2 regions of the Streptomyces sp. NPDC020299 genome follow, and region 2 is predicted to be linked to the other one. Evidence: riboswitches for the same ligand, from Rfam matches in the RefSeq annotation. Region 2 holds a riboswitch; the other holds the start of a gene.
What was found. A riboswitch is a leader RNA that binds a small molecule or an ion and turns the genes downstream of it on or off. The one in region 2 is predicted to bind cyclic di-AMP.
Positions count from the first base shown of each region.

Region 1: it holds a riboswitch for cyclic di-AMP, as region 2 does, so the genes downstream of both, ACH45E_RS36160 (transglycosylase SLT domain-containing protein) here and ACH45E_RS03410 (C40 family peptidase) in region 2, are expected to answer to the same signal.

Region 1 is NZ_JBIRWL010000019.1:8,634-16,244, reverse strand. Features, by position in the region: gene fahA (fumarylacetoacetase) at 1-711, opposite strand, end outside; gene ACH45E_RS36175 (ATP-grasp domain-containing protein) at 975-2,222, shown strand; gene ACH45E_RS36170 (FAD-dependent oxidoreductase) at 2,307-3,509, shown strand; gene ACH45E_RS36165 (HAD family hydrolase) at 3,652-4,482, shown strand; gene ACH45E_RS36160 (transglycosylase SLT domain-containing protein) at 4,515-5,012, opposite strand; cyclic di-AMP (ydaO/yuaA leader) riboswitch at 5,018-5,200, opposite strand; gene ACH45E_RS36155 (polyprenyl synthetase family protein) at 5,731-6,741, shown strand; gene ACH45E_RS36150 (outer-membrane lipoprotein carrier protein LolA) at 6,981-7,611, shown strand, end outside.
Region 2 is NZ_JBIRWL010000001.1:718,905-726,515, forward strand. Features, by position in the region: gene asnB (asparagine synthase (glutamine-hydrolyzing)) at 531-2,387, shown strand; gene ACH45E_RS03390 (PhzA/PhzB family protein) at 2,613-3,101, shown strand; gene ACH45E_RS03395 (3-deoxy-7-phosphoheptulonate synthase) at 3,136-4,320, shown strand; gene ACH45E_RS03400 (ATP-dependent Clp protease proteolytic subunit) at 4,949-5,587, shown strand; gene ACH45E_RS03405 (hypothetical protein) at 5,595-5,903, shown strand; cyclic di-AMP (ydaO/yuaA leader) riboswitch at 6,208-6,419, shown strand; gene ACH45E_RS03410 (C40 family peptidase) at 6,423-6,896, shown strand; gene ACH45E_RS03415 (ATP-binding protein) at 7,256-7,611, opposite strand, start outside.

The sequences.
Region 1 (7,611 bases), on a different contig from region 2:
CGCGTACTCCCAGGCCTGGATGTCGCGCGCCGACCAGTCGTTCAGCAGGCACAGCCCGAAGACGTGCTCCCGGAAGTCGCCCAGCGGGACGGGCCTGCCCCGTTCCGAGGGGACGCCGACGACGAAGCCGACCTCGGCCTCGATGTCCAGGCGGACGGAGGGCCCGAAGACGGGGGCCGGGTCGGCGGGGCCCTTGCGCTGGCCGGACGGCCGTACGACGTCCGTGCCCGACACCACGACGGTCCCGGAGCGGCCGTGGTAACCGATCGGGAGATGCTTCCAGTTGGGGGTCAGGGGGTCCTCGGCGTCGGGGCGGAAGATACGGCCCGCGTTCCGGGCGTGGTGCTCGGAGGAGTAGAAGTCGACGTAGTCGGCGACCTCGAAGGGCAGGTGCAGGGTCACCGAGGACAGGGGGTGGAACAGCGGTTCGATCGTCTCCCGGTGTGCGGGCACCGTCACCCAGGCCGTCAGGGCCCGCCGTACGTCCGACCACGCCGTACGGCCGGCGGCGAGCAGCGGGTTGAGGGTCGGGTGCGCGAGCAGGGAGGCGTACGGCGAGCCGATCGCGCGTGCCGCCGCGCCCGCGTCGAGCACGTGGTCGCCGAGCCGGACGCCGACGCGCCGCTCGGTCGAACCGGCGGGGGAGAAAACGCCGTAGGGGAGGTTGTGCGGGCCGAAGGGGTCGCCCTCGGGGACGTCGAAGGGGGGCATGGGGTGCTGCCTCGCTCTCATCCGGTGCCATCACTGCAGGCCGTTGCATGTGGTCGGGCCACACGTTACGGGTGAGTCGGAGGTCCTGGGCAGTGTGCCGGGTAGTGTCTAAAGAGTTCGCAATGTCCCAATAGGCCTTGTCGGAGCGGCTAATTCCGGCTTAGCGTCCCTTTGGGGGACACGGACGGGGTGGGTCCGGTCCGTAGGGGGGACACGTGGGGGGACCCGTGGCCAGGAATTCCGTCGGTGTGCCTTTCGTCGGTGTGCCTTTCGATGCGGACAGGGACGTACCGGGACTGATCGTCAAGTTCGGCGACTATCCCCTGCACCATGGCGGTGTCGGCGCCATCCGCAGCCTGGGCCGCCTGGGCGTCCCGATGTACGCGATCACCGAGGACCGCTACACGCCCGCGGCCTCCTCCCGTTACCTCACCCGCGCCTTCGTCTGGCCGACCAGCGGGGCGGAGGATGCGGAGTACCTGGTGGAGGGGCTCAGGCGGATCGGCCGGCGCATCGGCCGTCCCACCGTCCTCATCCCCACCGACGAAGAGGCCGCCGTCCTGATCGCCGAGCACCAGGACGACCTGACGGACCGCTTCCTCTTCCCGCGGGTCGACCCCGGCCTGCCGCGCCGGCTGGCCAGCAAACAGGGGCTGCACGAACTGTGCGTGGAACACGGCATCGCCAGCCCGTCGGCGGCCTTCCCGCGGTCGTACGAGGAGATCGCCGCCTTCGCCGACACCGCCCGATACCCGGTGGTGGCCAAGAACCGCGAGGCGTTCGTGCGGCGCGAACGGCCCGCCGTGAACGGCACCACCAGGATCGCCACCCGTGAGGGCCTGCTCGCCCTCGCCCGCGACTGGGGCGAGCGCCCCGGCGTGATCCTCCAGGAGTACCTGCCCCGGGAGGACGCCGAGGACTGGATCGTGCACGCCTGCTTCGACGCCGACTCCGCACCGGTCGCGATGTTCACCGGCGTCAAGGTGCGCTCGTGGCCGCCGCACGCGGGCATGACGGCGAACGCGTACGTCGTCGACAACCCGGAACTCGCGGACCTCGCCGCACGTTTCATCAAGCAGATCGGCTTCAGCGGCATCATCGACCTCGACCTGCGCTTCGACCGGCGCGACGGACAGTACAAACTCCTCGACTTCAACCCCCGCATGGGCGCCCAGTTCCGGCTCTTCGAGAACGAGTCCGGCGTGGACGTCGTACGCGCCATGCACCTGGATCTGACCGGCCGCTCCGTTCCGGAGGGGGAACAGCGGGCCGGTCACCGCTACATCGTGGAGAACATCGACCTCCCCGCCCTCCTCGCCTACCGCCGCAGCGGCTACACGACGCCGCACGCGCCGACCCGGGCGAGCGGGACGGAGCTGGCCTGGCTCGCGGGTGACGACCCGCTGCCGTTCCTCACGATGCTCGCGCGCTTCGTGCGACCGGGCGCGAAGCACCTCTATCAGCTGTGGCGGACCAACCGCCGCGGCAGCGGCACCGGTTCCGGAAGCTGAGGCCCGCCCAGGGCGGGCTGTCCGGACCGGTGCACGATCCACCACCACGAAGTGACGGAAAAACACGTCCTGGGGAGGGACTTCGTGAATCAACCGGTTGCAGTCATCGGTGCCGGGCCGTTCGGCCTGTCCACCGCGGCCCATCTGCGGGCCCGCGGCATCCCCGTCCGCGTCTTCGGCGATCCCATGGTCAGCTGGCGCGACCACATGCCCGCCGGAATGCTCCTGAAGTCGACCCCGGTGGCGTCCAGCATCGACTGCCCCCAGCCCGGCCACGCGCTCGCCGACTACTGCGACGCGGCGGGCGTCCGCCGGCTGGTCACCGACGAGGACATCATCCCGGTCGAGACCTTCATCGCCTACGGCGAGTGGTTCCAGCAGAGGCTGCTGCCCGACCTGGAGCGGGTGCGGGTGGTGTCCGTGGACCGGGGCGCCGGCGGCGGCTTCGAACTCAAACTGGACTCCGGTGAGTCGTTCACCGCGCGCGCGGTGGTGGTCGCCACCGGCCTGTCCGGACTGGCCCACCTCCCGGCCGAGCTGGCGTCGGCGGCGCCCGACGGACCCAGCCTCACCGGCCCGGTCTCCCACAGCTCCCAGCACCACGACCTGACCCGGTTCTCCGGCAAGGAACTGATCGTCGTCGGCGCCGGCCAGTCCGCGCTGGAGACGGCGGCCCTGGCCGCGGAGGCCGGCGCCCGGGTACGGGTGGTGTCGCGGGGCCGCGGCCGGGTCGCCTTCGGGGCCCCGCCCTGGAACCAGCCGAGGCTGCGCCCCGAGTCGCCCTTCGGCCGCGCCTGGTCCCTCTGGGCGCTGAGCTACTACCCGCACCCCTACCGCTACCTCCCGGCCCGCACCCGCCACTACCTGGTCCGCCGCGTCCTCGGCCCGCTCGGCGCCTGGTGGCTGCGCGACCGGTTCGAGGGCAAGGTCGGGGTGGAGGAGATCGAGCGGCTGGCCGGCGCGGACGTCTTCGACGGCAGCCCGGTCCTCACCGTCCGCACCCACGCCGGGCAGGCCAACCAGCTCCCCGCCGACCACGTCATCGCGGCCACCGGCTACCGCGTGGACATCGCGGCCATGGACTTCCTCGGCCATGAGCTGCGCACCCGGCTCACGGTGAGCCGGGGCGCGCCCCGGCTGAGTGCGGGATACGTCTCCTCCGTCCCGGGGCTGTACTTCACCGGTCTTCCGGCGGCGTCGTCGTACGGCCCGGTGATGCGCTTCGTCTGCGGCACCGAGTTCGCCTCGCCGCGTCTGGCCAAGCACCTCGCGGCGGCACACGGCTGACGGGCTGCGCCACACGTCCCGACGCACGTCTCGTCACACGTCTCGACATCGTCGTCAAATCGCCATCAAGGAGCCCGCGGGCGCCACTTGGGGCTGGAAACAGCGGTGAGTCGTGGGGGTGCGGTGTCCGTATTCTCTGATCATGGCCGCACCCCCCGCATATTCCCCCCTGACCTGCCCTGCGTATTCGCTCGTCGCGACGGATCTCGACGGAACGCTCCTGCGAGGCGACGACACCGTCTCCGACCGCTCCCGCGCCGCCCTCGCCAGGGCCGGGAGAGCGGGTGCCCGGCACCTCGTGGTGACCGGGCGCCCGGCGCCGCGGGTGCGGCCGCTGCTCGACGACCTCGGCTGCACGGGTCTCGCGGTGTGCGGACAGGGCGCGCAGGTGTACGACGCCGGCGCCCACCGCCTGCTGTGGTCGGTCACCCTGGACCGGGAGCTGGCGGAGACCGCGCTCGGCAAGATCGAGGCCGAGGTGGGGGAGGTGTACGCGGCCGTCGACCAGGACGGGGTGGACGGGCTCACCCTCGTCGAACCCGGCTACCTGATGCCCCACCCCACACTGCCCGCCGTACGGGTCCGGCGGCGCGACGACCTGTGGTGCGAGCCGATCAGCAAGGTCCTGCTGCGGCATCACGCCCTGTCCGACGACGAGTTGGCCGCCACGGCCCGCGCGGCCGTGGGTTCGCTGGCGACGGTCACCATGTCGGGGCCGGGGACCGTCGAGCTCCAGCCGTGCGGCGTCAACAAGGCCACCGGGCTGGCGCTGGCCGCCGACCACCTCGGGCTGAGCGCCGAACGGGCCCTTGCCTTCGGGGACATGCCCAACGACATCCCGATGTTCGACTGGGCCGCCCACGGTGTGGCGATGGCCGGCGCCCACCCCGAGCTGAAGGCGGTGGCCGACGAGATCACTCTGTCGAACGAGGACGACGGCATCGCCGTCGTCCTCGAAAGACTCTTTCCCTGAGCGGGGCTCGCTCCCTCAAGGGAGCGGAGCGGTCAGTACGCGCCGAACACGTTGTCGATCGAGCCGTAGCGGTGGGCGGCGTAGTTGCAGGCGGCCGTGATGTTGGCGACCGGGTCGTAGATGTTGTACGAGGTGCCGGCCACGTGGTAGCTGGCGAACGTGGGGTCGATGACCTGGAGCAGGCCCTTGGACGGGATACCGGCGGCCGCGTTGGAGTCCCAGAGGTTGATGGCCACCGGGTTGCCCGACGACTCGCGCATCACGTTGCGGTAGATGCCGTTGTACGAGCCCGGGATGCCCTTCTGCGCCATGATCGCGAGCGACTCGCGGATCCAGCCGTCGAGGTTGTTCGCGTACGGGAGCGTGGTGGCGGCCGCGGGGGCGGCCTTGGGGGCGCTCGTGGTGGTGGCCGCGGAGGCGCTGGTCGCGCCGATCAGCGGGAGGGCGAGCACGGCGGCACCGGTACCGGCGACGGCGAGCTTGCGGGCGAGGCGGGCGAAGGGGGCACGGTGCTGAGCGGCAGCAGACATGGCTGAGTTCCTCTCCGTCGCCTGCGAGGTGAGCTGTCGGGTTCGGGCTGGGAGGTGCCCGGCCGCGCCGCCCGAAGGCGGTGCGGCTTCACCCCTAGCCGTTCCGGGACGACGGGTGTCGCCCGTACCGGCGGCAAACCTGGGTCCCCCGCTCCTGCCGTCGTGAATGAGTTCGTCGATGGGTGTGACGGGCGGCGGCAGGATTCGGCGTTCCGCCCGACGGCCGGGAACGTATGCGAGAGCACATGTCCTGAACAAGCGCCGGATTCACATAAAGTCCTAGTTGACCTTGTTGTGAGGCGTATGAGGCGCTTGATCCTTTGCGTCTGCCAACCCTCAACTGCCCAATGGCGGCAAGCGGTGTGCCGGTGCCGGGCGGTGGGGTGTCCCGATCGGCCGAAGTGACCCAATTCACGGAATAGCATTTACGGCAAATAGGACATGAGGGGCGCCGCATCGGGTAGCGCATCGGGTGAGGGAGTGGAAGGCCAACTGCTCCAAGCGGCGCAGTCATGTCGTACTTCCGTGTAAGTCGATAAATATCTGTGCTTATCGACCGATCGAAAACATAACGGGCGTGATCCGATAGCGCCCGGCCTGTAACAGTGGGCGCCCTCGGTGATCGAAAGCTGACCGGATACGCTGACTTGAGTGAGGGCAGCGACCTATCGACAAACCGTGTGATCGCCAGCAGGCACCAGCAGACAGGAGACCCCTCGTGACCGTCGTCGGGCCGTTCGGGCTTAGCGTGCGGGACCAGGCTCTGGAAGCCGATGTCCAGGCCGGAATGGCGGCTGTCGAGGAGGGACTGCTCGAAGCCACCAAGAGTGAGGTCCCCTTCATCACCGAGGCCGCGCAGCACCTCGTGCGCGCGGGCGGGAAGCGGTTCCGGCCGCTGCTCGTGATGCTCGCGGCGCAGTTCGGGGACCCGTACGCGCCGGGGATCGTGCCCTCGGCCGTCGTCGTCGAGCTCACCCACCTCGCGACGCTCTACCACGACGACGTCATGGACGAGGCCGCGGTGCGCCGCGGAGTGGACAGCGCGAACACCCGCTGGGGCAACTCCGTCGCCGTCCTCACCGGCGACTTCCTCTTCGCCCGCGCCTCCCAGATCCTCGCCGACCTCGGCCCCGAGGCCGTACGGGTACAGGCCCTGGCGTTCGAGCGGCTGGTCACCGGGCAGATCCTGGAAACGGCGGGGCCGCAGGACGGCCGCGACCCGGTCGAGCACTACCTGGACGTCCTCGGCGGCAAGACCGGATCGCTGGTGGCGGTCTCCTGCCGCTTCGGCGCCATGATGTCCGGGGCCGACGAGACGGTCGTGGACGTCCTCACCCAGTACGGCGAGCGGCTCGGCGTCGCCTTCCAGCTCGCCGACGACGTGCTGGACATCGCCTCCGACTCCCACGAGTCCGGCAAGACCCCGGGCACCGACCTGCGAGAGGGCATCCCGACCCTGCCCGTGCTGCGGCTCAGGGAGCGGGCGGCCCGGCTGGGGCTGGCCGAGGACATCGCCCTGTGCGACCTGCTCGACTCCGACCTGACCGACGACGCCCGGCACGCCGAGGCGCTGGCCGCGCTGCGCGCCCACCCGGCGCTGGAGCAGGCCCGCCGGGACACCGTGCGCTACGCGGAGGACGCGCGGGCGGCGTTGGCGCCGCTACGGGAGTGCGACGCCAAGGCGGCGCTCCTGCAGCTGTGCGACGCGGTGGTGCACCGGGCCGGCTAGTGCCCGGATTCGCCTGGCGCGATCCGGTACGACCCCTACGGGTCGGAGGACATCCCGCTTCCCCGTGTCATACCGCAGGCGTACATCGAGTTGCCTCCCGGGTCTGACGCATCCTCACGGCCGATTTGGTGAGATGGAAACCACGGAAATCACCACTCCTCACCGATTCGGGTGAGAATGGCGGCTCAGGGTTGACGAGGGTGAGGGCAGCCGCCGCCGACGACGGAGGTAAGGCACACATGGCACCGTACGGATCCGACGACACCACGTCCGGCGACACCGCGTCCGACGACAGCATGGCCGACACCGACACGGCCCACGGACGCCGCAAGGCGGCCCGGTACGTCGTACCGGTCGCGGTGGTGGGGGTGGCGGCGGCGACCATCGGGCTGGTCCCGGCGCTCGCCGACTCCGGCGACCCCGACCTGCCGAAGATCAGCGCACAGCAGCTCATAAACAAGATCGCCGCGTCGGACGTGCAGCAGCTGTCCGGCACGGTGCGGTTCAGCACCAACCTCGGCCTGCCGAATCTCGGCGGGCTGGAGAGCAGCCTGCTGTCCGGGGCCGGCAGGGGCGGCGACGGCTCGTCGGCGGACCCGAAGTCCAAGCTCACCGAACTGCTCTCGGGCAGTCACACGCTGCGCGTGGCGGCCGACGGCCCGGACCGCCAGAAGGTCTCGCTGATGGAGAGCGCCGCCGAGTACAGCCTCATCCACGACGGCAAGGACGTCTGGGGCTACGACAGCAAGTCCAACGAGGTGTACCACGGCACCGCGGACCAGGACGGCAGGCAGCAGCGGGAGAAGACCCCCGCCACGCCGAAGGACTTCGCCGACGAGGCCCTGAAGTCCGTCGACGACACCACGTCCG
Region 2 (7,611 bases):
TACCACCGTTCCCCATACAAGAGGAGTAGCCCGTGAGGGACAACGCCACGAAGGTACGGGCTGCGCCGGACTCTCTGTCGCGAAAGCCGGGCGCGAGCCGGGCGCCGGCGCCGGCCTCCACGGGCTGGGCCTCGGGCGTCTTCTACGGGCGTGAGCCGACCGCCAGGTGAGGGTGAGCGGCCCGACCCGGCCGCTGCCCGACAAGGAGTCCGACGCCCTGGGGCCGCCCGGCCCGTCGGCACGAACCCGATGTCGGTGGCATCGCACCAGAGCGGGCCGCTGCCGGACGAGGACGCGTTGTGGAAGCAGGCCCGGGAACTGGGCCGGAGCAGCTCGGCGCTGCCTCGCCAGGATCACTGCTGGGCTGTCTGTTGGAGCCGTGTCGGTCGGTCGAGGTCTGGCAGGCCGACCGGAAGACCGGTCGCACCAGAGACTTCGTTACGAGCGTGATGGTTCCGGCTGGCGCGCGGACCAGCTCCAACCCTGATCGTGCTCTGGATCATGTACTCGAGGGGAAGGAAGGCAAGCCGATGTGTGGAATTACGGGCTGGATCTCGTTCGACCGGGATCTGACTCAGCAGCGCACGCAGCTGGACGCGATGACGGAGACCATGGCCTGCCGGGGCCCGGACGCCGGAGGTGCCTGGCTCGACCGGCACGCGGCGCTCGGTCATCGGAGGCTGGCGATCATCGACCTCGAAGGCGGCATCCAGCCCATGGTGGTGCCCACCGATGACGGCCCGGTGGCGCTCACCTACAGCGGTGAAGTCTACAACTACACCGAGCTCAGGAGCGAGCTGATCCGCCGGGGTCACCGGTTCGAGACCCGCAGCGACACCGAGGTCGTGCTTCACGGCTACCTGGAGTGGGGCGGAGCGGTCGCCGAACGGCTCAACGGCATGTTCGCCTTCGCCGTCTGGGACTCCCGGGTCGAGAAGCTCGTGATGATCCGCGACCGGATGGGAGTCAAGCCGCTCTACTACTCCAGCACCGACGACGGGGTGATGTTCGGCTCCGAGCCGAAGACGATCCTCGCCAACCCGCTGGCGGACCGCGCGGTCGACCTCGCCGGCCTACGGGAGCTGGCCGGCCTCACCCAGACGCCGGGCAGCGCGGTGTGGTGCGGAATGCACGAGGTGCTCCCGGGCGGCCTGGTCACCGTCGACCGCTCCGGCCTGCGAGAGCACCGCTACTGGACGCTGCCCACCCGTCCGCACACCGACGACCAGAAGACCACCGTCGCCACCGTGCGCGGACTGCTCGAGGACATCGTCAGCCGCCAGCTGGTCTCCGACGTCCCGCGCTGCACTCTGCTCTCCGGTGGTCTGGACTCCAGCGCGATCACCGCGCTGGCCGCCGCCAAGCTGGGCCGGTCCGGGGAGCACGGCGAGCCCGGCGAGAAGGTGCGCAGCTTCGCGGTGGACTTCGTCGGGCGGAAGGACCACTTCGTCGGCGACGAACTGCGTGGCACGATGGACGCCCCGTACGCACTCGAGGTGGCTGCGCACGTCGGCTCGCAGCACGAGTCCATCGCGCTCGACCACGCCGCGATCGCCGACCCGGACGTGCGCCGCGCCGTCATTACCGCGCGGGACAGTCCGTTCAGCTTCGGTAACGTGGATGCCTCGCTCTACCAGCTGTTCCAGGCCGTCCGACAGCAGTCCACGGTCGCCCTGTCCGGCGAGTCCGCCGACGAAGTCTTCGGCGGGTACCGGTGGTTCCACCAGCCGGAGGTCCAAGCCGCGCAAACCTTCCCCTGGATGGACGTCTTCGTCACCGGCCCGCAGGCCCAGTCGTCGGACCGGTTCAACGCCGACATCACCGCCGTCCTCGACCTGCCCACCTACATCCGCGACCGCTACTCCGACGCGGTCGGCGAGGTCGAGAGGGCCGAGGGCGAGAGCGACCACGAGATGCGGATGCGGGTGATGTGCTACCTGCACCTGACGCGCTTCGTCCGGATGCTCCTGGAGCGCAAGGACCGGATCAGCATGGCTGTCGGGCTGGAGGTCCGGGTCCCCTTCTGCGACCACCGCCTCGTGGAGTACGTCTACAACACCCCGTGGTCGTTGAAGACCTTCGACGGCCGGGAGAAGAGCCTGCTCCGCGCCGCGACGGCCGACCTGCTGCCCAAATCGGTACTGAACCGGGTGAAGAGCTCCTACCCCGCCACCCTGGACCCGCACTACAACAGCGCGCTGCTGCAGCAGTCCAAGGAACTGCTCACGACCAACGACCCGGTCTTCGACCTGGTCGACCGCAGCTGGCTGGAGGACATCACGCAGCAGGACTCGGCCTCCATGCCGATCCACGTCCGCAACGGCATGGAGCGCGTGCTCGACCTGAGCACCTGGCTGGACATCTACCGCCCCGAACTCCGCCTCTGACACCGAGTTCCGGTCGATTGCGGACGGCTCCGAGACAGCACCGCCGTTGCCTGCGAACGGACACGGTCGCAGGCAACGGCGGGCAGTCGGCAGCATTCACCGTGTCAATATCCGATCAGGGAACGCGCTGAAAAGCCTCCCAGTCAACCTATTTCCCGGGCTGCGATAAGGATTCGACCAGATCGCAGCGAGCTCTTGACGTAAATCACATGTAAGGAGAGCGTTGTGTCGGAATCCGTTAATTCTCAGGGATTCAGCGACGAGGTCGAGCTGCGTCGAATCAACCGCGCCACCGTCGAGCGCTACATGAATACCAAGGGTCAGGACCGGCTGCGTCGGCACGAGCTGTTCACCGAGGACGGCATCGGTGGTCTGTGGACCACTGACACCGGTGAACCCGTCGCCACCCATGGCAGGGACCGGCTGGCCGAACACGCCGTCTGGTCGCTGAAGTGCTTCCCGGACTGGGAGTGGTACAACATCCAGATCTTCGAGACCCAGAACCCCAACCATTTCTGGGTGGAGTGCGACGGTCGCGGAAAAATTCTCTTCGGCGACTACCCGGAGGGGTACTACGAGAATCACTTCCTGCACTCGTTCGAGCTGGAGAACGGCAAGATCAAGCGGGAGCGGGAGTTCATGAACCCGTTCCAGCAGTTGCGGGCTCTAGGCATTCCGGTTCCGGAAATCAAGCGCACCGGAATACCGGCCTGACAGGTACAACAACACCGCTGGATCGGAGTACGTCTTGGAAGACGTAAAGCGGGAGATTCGTATACGCGGGGCATCGCAGCAACCCGAATGGAGCGACCTTTCACAGGCTGGCCGGGTGGGCGAGTCACTTGCCACGCGCCCCACTCTCATACAGGCCGACGACCTGGCCACGCTGCGGACTCTGCTGGGCAGGGCGGCGCTCGGCGAAGCCATGGTGCTGCAGTCCGGTGACTGCGCCGAGGACCCGCGGGAATGCACACGCCACCATGTCGCACGGAAGATCGCGCTGCTCGACCTGCTCGCCGGGGCGCTCGGCCTGATCACCGGTAAACCCGTCCTGCGGGCAGGACGTATCGCGGGGCAGTTCGCCAAGCCCCGTTCCAAGCCCACCGAAGTGATCGACGGCGCCGAACTCCCTGTTTTCCGGGGACACATGGTCAACGGCCCGGAGCCCGACCCCGAAAGGCGCCGGCCCGATCCACTGCGCATCCTCACCGGCTACATGGCCGCCTGTGACATCGTCGAGCACCTGGGCTGGCGCGACCGCGCCGCAGGGCGCGAGGTCGTGGAGGCGCTGGTGTGGACCAGCCATGAGGCACTGCTGCTGGACTACGAGATACCCATGCTGCGCATGGACGACAAGGGCCGGATGTTCTTGGGCTCGACCCACTGGCCGTGGATCGGCGAGCGCACCCGCCAGGTCGACGGCGCCCACGTTGCCCTGCTCGCCGAGGTGAGCAACCCCGTGGCGTGCAAGGTCGGCCCCACCATGGAGCCCGACGAACTGCTCGCCCTGTGCGAGAAGCTCGACCCGTGGCGCGACCCCGGGCGGCTCACCCTCATCGCACGGATGGGAGCCGACGCTGTCAGCGACCGGCTGCCCCGCCTCGTGGAAGCCGTACGCGGCGCGGGTCACCCCGTCATCTGGCTCAGCGACCCCGTGCACGGCAACACCGTCACTGCGCCCGGCGGTTACAAGACACGGCTCGTGGAGACCGTCTCGCTTGAGGTGTCCCGCTTCGTCCAGGCCGTGCGCGCCGGCGGCGGCGTCGCCGGCGGACTGCACCTGGAGACGACGCCGGACGACGTCACCGAGTGCGCCTTCACCGAGGCCGATCTCGACTCCGTCGGGGACCGCTACACATCCTTCTGTGATCCCCGCCTCAACCCGTCGCAGGCCCTCGCCGTGGTCTCGTCCTGGACCGTCGGCACCGCCTGAACCGACGGCTTCTCTGCCTCTTTCTCCCTGCTCCCCTGTGCACGAAGCACACGCGCATCAAGCCAGGAGTAGGAGCCATCACTGGCATGCCCTCTATGTCCCCCTACTCGTTACCCGCCGAAGGAGACCTCCCCCGGCTGTCGTGTCCTCGAGCGCCGAACCCGACTGGAGTGGCCCTGGTCTGGAACCAGCGCCACCTGCTCCACGCCCTGCGCGAGTTCGAACAGCCCTACAACTCCCACCGGCCCCACCAAGGCATCGCAGACGCCCGCCCGCTGCACCCCCTGCCACCGCCGATCACCGACCCGGACGCCATCGCCCACCTCGACATACGACAACGCGAGCGCGTCGTTCACGAAGCGCGTCCATGTCCATCCGAGCCCCGAGGACCTGCGCGCCGCCTCGGATCACCTCATGGTTCTGCTCGGCTTCGAGGACGACGCGGCTGCCTGAACATACCTGATGGTCGTGAGAGAAACCTGCTTCACGATCAGCGTAAACACGGTCTGACCTGCTGTGATATGTGGATCATTAGAGCGTACCCCCATCATAACGTTACGTACATCCTGTACATTTTTTACAGATGCCGATCCATCGGAGACGGCTCTGCCGTGAGGAGGGGTATGCCATGACCCGACCGTTCGCCCGCCACGTCCTGCCCGAGTTCACCGAGCGCACGAGCACCGGTCACCGCACGCTCGATCCGTACTCGAAGCTGCTGGAGGGGCGGATCGTCTTCCTCGGGACACCGGTCGACGACGCCTCGGCCAACGACGTCATGGCGCAGTTCATGCATCTGGAGCACGACGCCCCCGACCGGGACATCTCGCTGTACATCAACTCCCCCGGCGGCACGTTCAGCGCGATGACGGCGATCTACGACACCCTGCGGTACATCAGCTGCGACGTGCAGACGATCTGCCTGGGGCAGGCGGTGTCGTCCGCCGCGGTGCTGCTCGCGGCCGGTACGCCGGGCAAGCGGTTCGCGCTGCCGGGCGCGCGGCTGGTGCTCCGGCAGCCGGCGCTGCCCGAGCCGACGCAGGGTCAGCCGAGCGATCTGTTCATCCAGGCGGAGGAGCTGACCCGGATGCGCGGCCTGCTGGAGGGGATGCTCGTTCACCACACCGGCCGCACCCCGGACCAGGTCCACGCCGACCTCGAGCGGGACCTGATGCTGGACGCCCGGGGCGCGTTGGAGTACGGGCTGGTGGACGGAATCATCCCCAGCCGCAGGGCGTCGCACACCGCCGCTCCGGACGCGGGGTGAGCCGCCGATGCTGCCACCGGAACTGCCGCCGCTGCCGGCCCTGACCCGCGCCGAGGGCGAGTTGATCGACCGTTACCTGGACGTGGTCGACCTGCTGGGGCGTATCAACCCGGCGCAGCACGGTGACACCTACCGTGGACTGCGGGCCGCCCAGGCGCTGGTGCGCAAGGCGGTGGAACTGTGCGACGCGCTGACGCTGATGCACCAGCGGGGCGAGACGGAGCTGCACGCGGCCACCCTGGCCCGGGCGCTCAGGGTGCTGGACGGCGAGCGCCGTACCGCGCGCGTCACCGTGCCCCCGGACGGCGCCGGTTGACGCTTGCGGGCTCGGGTCTGAGTCGAAACGGCCCAAAAGACGTACCCACGTTCGGAGTAGCAGCGCATCCTTTTCCAGGGTCTCCGAAGTTGCGCGAACCGCCCGGGCGATGACCGCCGGGAGAGGCTTCTGCCCTGGTCGGAGGGTGCGCGGCTGTCCCGTCAGCGGCTCGAGCACACACCTGTCCACCCGAACGGGCGAGTGGTGAGTAACACCACAAATCCCTGGTTCCGTTGGGATTTTCAGACAGTTGTGGGCGAAGATCCCTGTCTGACGACAAGCCCCCGCCACAACGGCGGGGCGATCCGAGCGGACGCCGAGTCCTGCCGCCGCCCGGATGACCGGTCGACAGGAGTGGATCGGCAGGAGTGGAGGACCCGAGCAAGACGGGTCGCCGGAGCGGACATCCGTTCGCTTCCGAGCAGCCCTTGGGGTGAAGCCGCGGCAACGCGGCCGGGCAACTTCGCCAGCCCGAATCCGACAGGTCATCCTTCACAGGCGGCTGACGAAGGGTTGCGCATGACTGCGCTCAATCGTGTCCCGTCGCTCATGGTCCGGGCCGGTACGGCCTCGGCCTTCGCCATCGCCGCCGTCGGCGGCTCGATAGCGGTACCCGGTGTCGCCCCCGACGCCGCCGCCGCGACTCCGGCGACGAAGGCACTCCAGATCGCGGCGTCCAAGAAGGGCTCCCCGTACAAGTGGGGCGCCACCGGGCCGCGCAGGTTCGACTGCTCGGGGCTCACGCTGTACTCGTTCAAGAAGGCGGGCAAGACCCTGCCGCGGACGGCCGCCCAGCAGTACAACAAGACCCACCACATCTCGGCCGGCAACCGCAAGGCCGGAGACCTGGTCTTCTTCCATTCGGGGTCGAACGTCTACCACGTCGGCATCTACGCCGGAAAGGGGAAGATCTGGCACGCCCCCAAGACGGGCGACGTGGTGAAGCTGCAGAAGATCTGGACGCGGAGCGTCTGGTACGGCCGCGTCAGCTGACCGGCCGTCACGCCTCGCGCGGCTCCGGGTACAGGGCCACCCCGGAGCCGTGCTCGGCCGTGAGGCGCCCTCTCAGGGGCGGTGCGGGACCGGACAGCCCCGCACCGCCCCTAGGGCCTGTCTGACAATTCCCGCCTGCCCCGCGGCGTCTGGCACGCACTCCCCCACGCTCGGCTTCGCTCGCGCGGGGGGACCCCCATGCCGCGTTGCCGAACCACCCACGTGGCTCCGCCACGAGGGCGCTCCGGCGCCTTGCGATCGCACGCTCCCCCACGCTCGAACGCGCTCGCGCGGGGGGACCCCCATCGCCGCCGCGGGGCCCGCCCTTCGGGCGGACGACGGGAATTGTCAGACAGGCCCTAAGGCTCCTGCTGCCCCGTTGTCGTGACCGGCCGGGCCGGTACCGACCACGGCAGCTCGATGAGGACGGTCTTGCCCCCCTCGCGGGTGCGCCGCACCCTGAGCCGGCCGCCGCACTCGACAGTCAGCCAGCGGATGATGACCAGGCCGCGGCCGTTGTCCTGCTGCACGGCCGCGGGGAGTCTCCTCGGGAGACGGGGATGGCTGTCGGTGACACCGATGCGCAGGTGCTCGTCACGGTCGAGCGCGAGGTCCACCGTGAAGGTGGGTGACTGCCCGAAGGTGTGCTGCACGGCGTTGGTGGCGAGTTCGGAGACGATGAGCCGGACGGTGTCGGCCGTGTCGGTGTCCGACG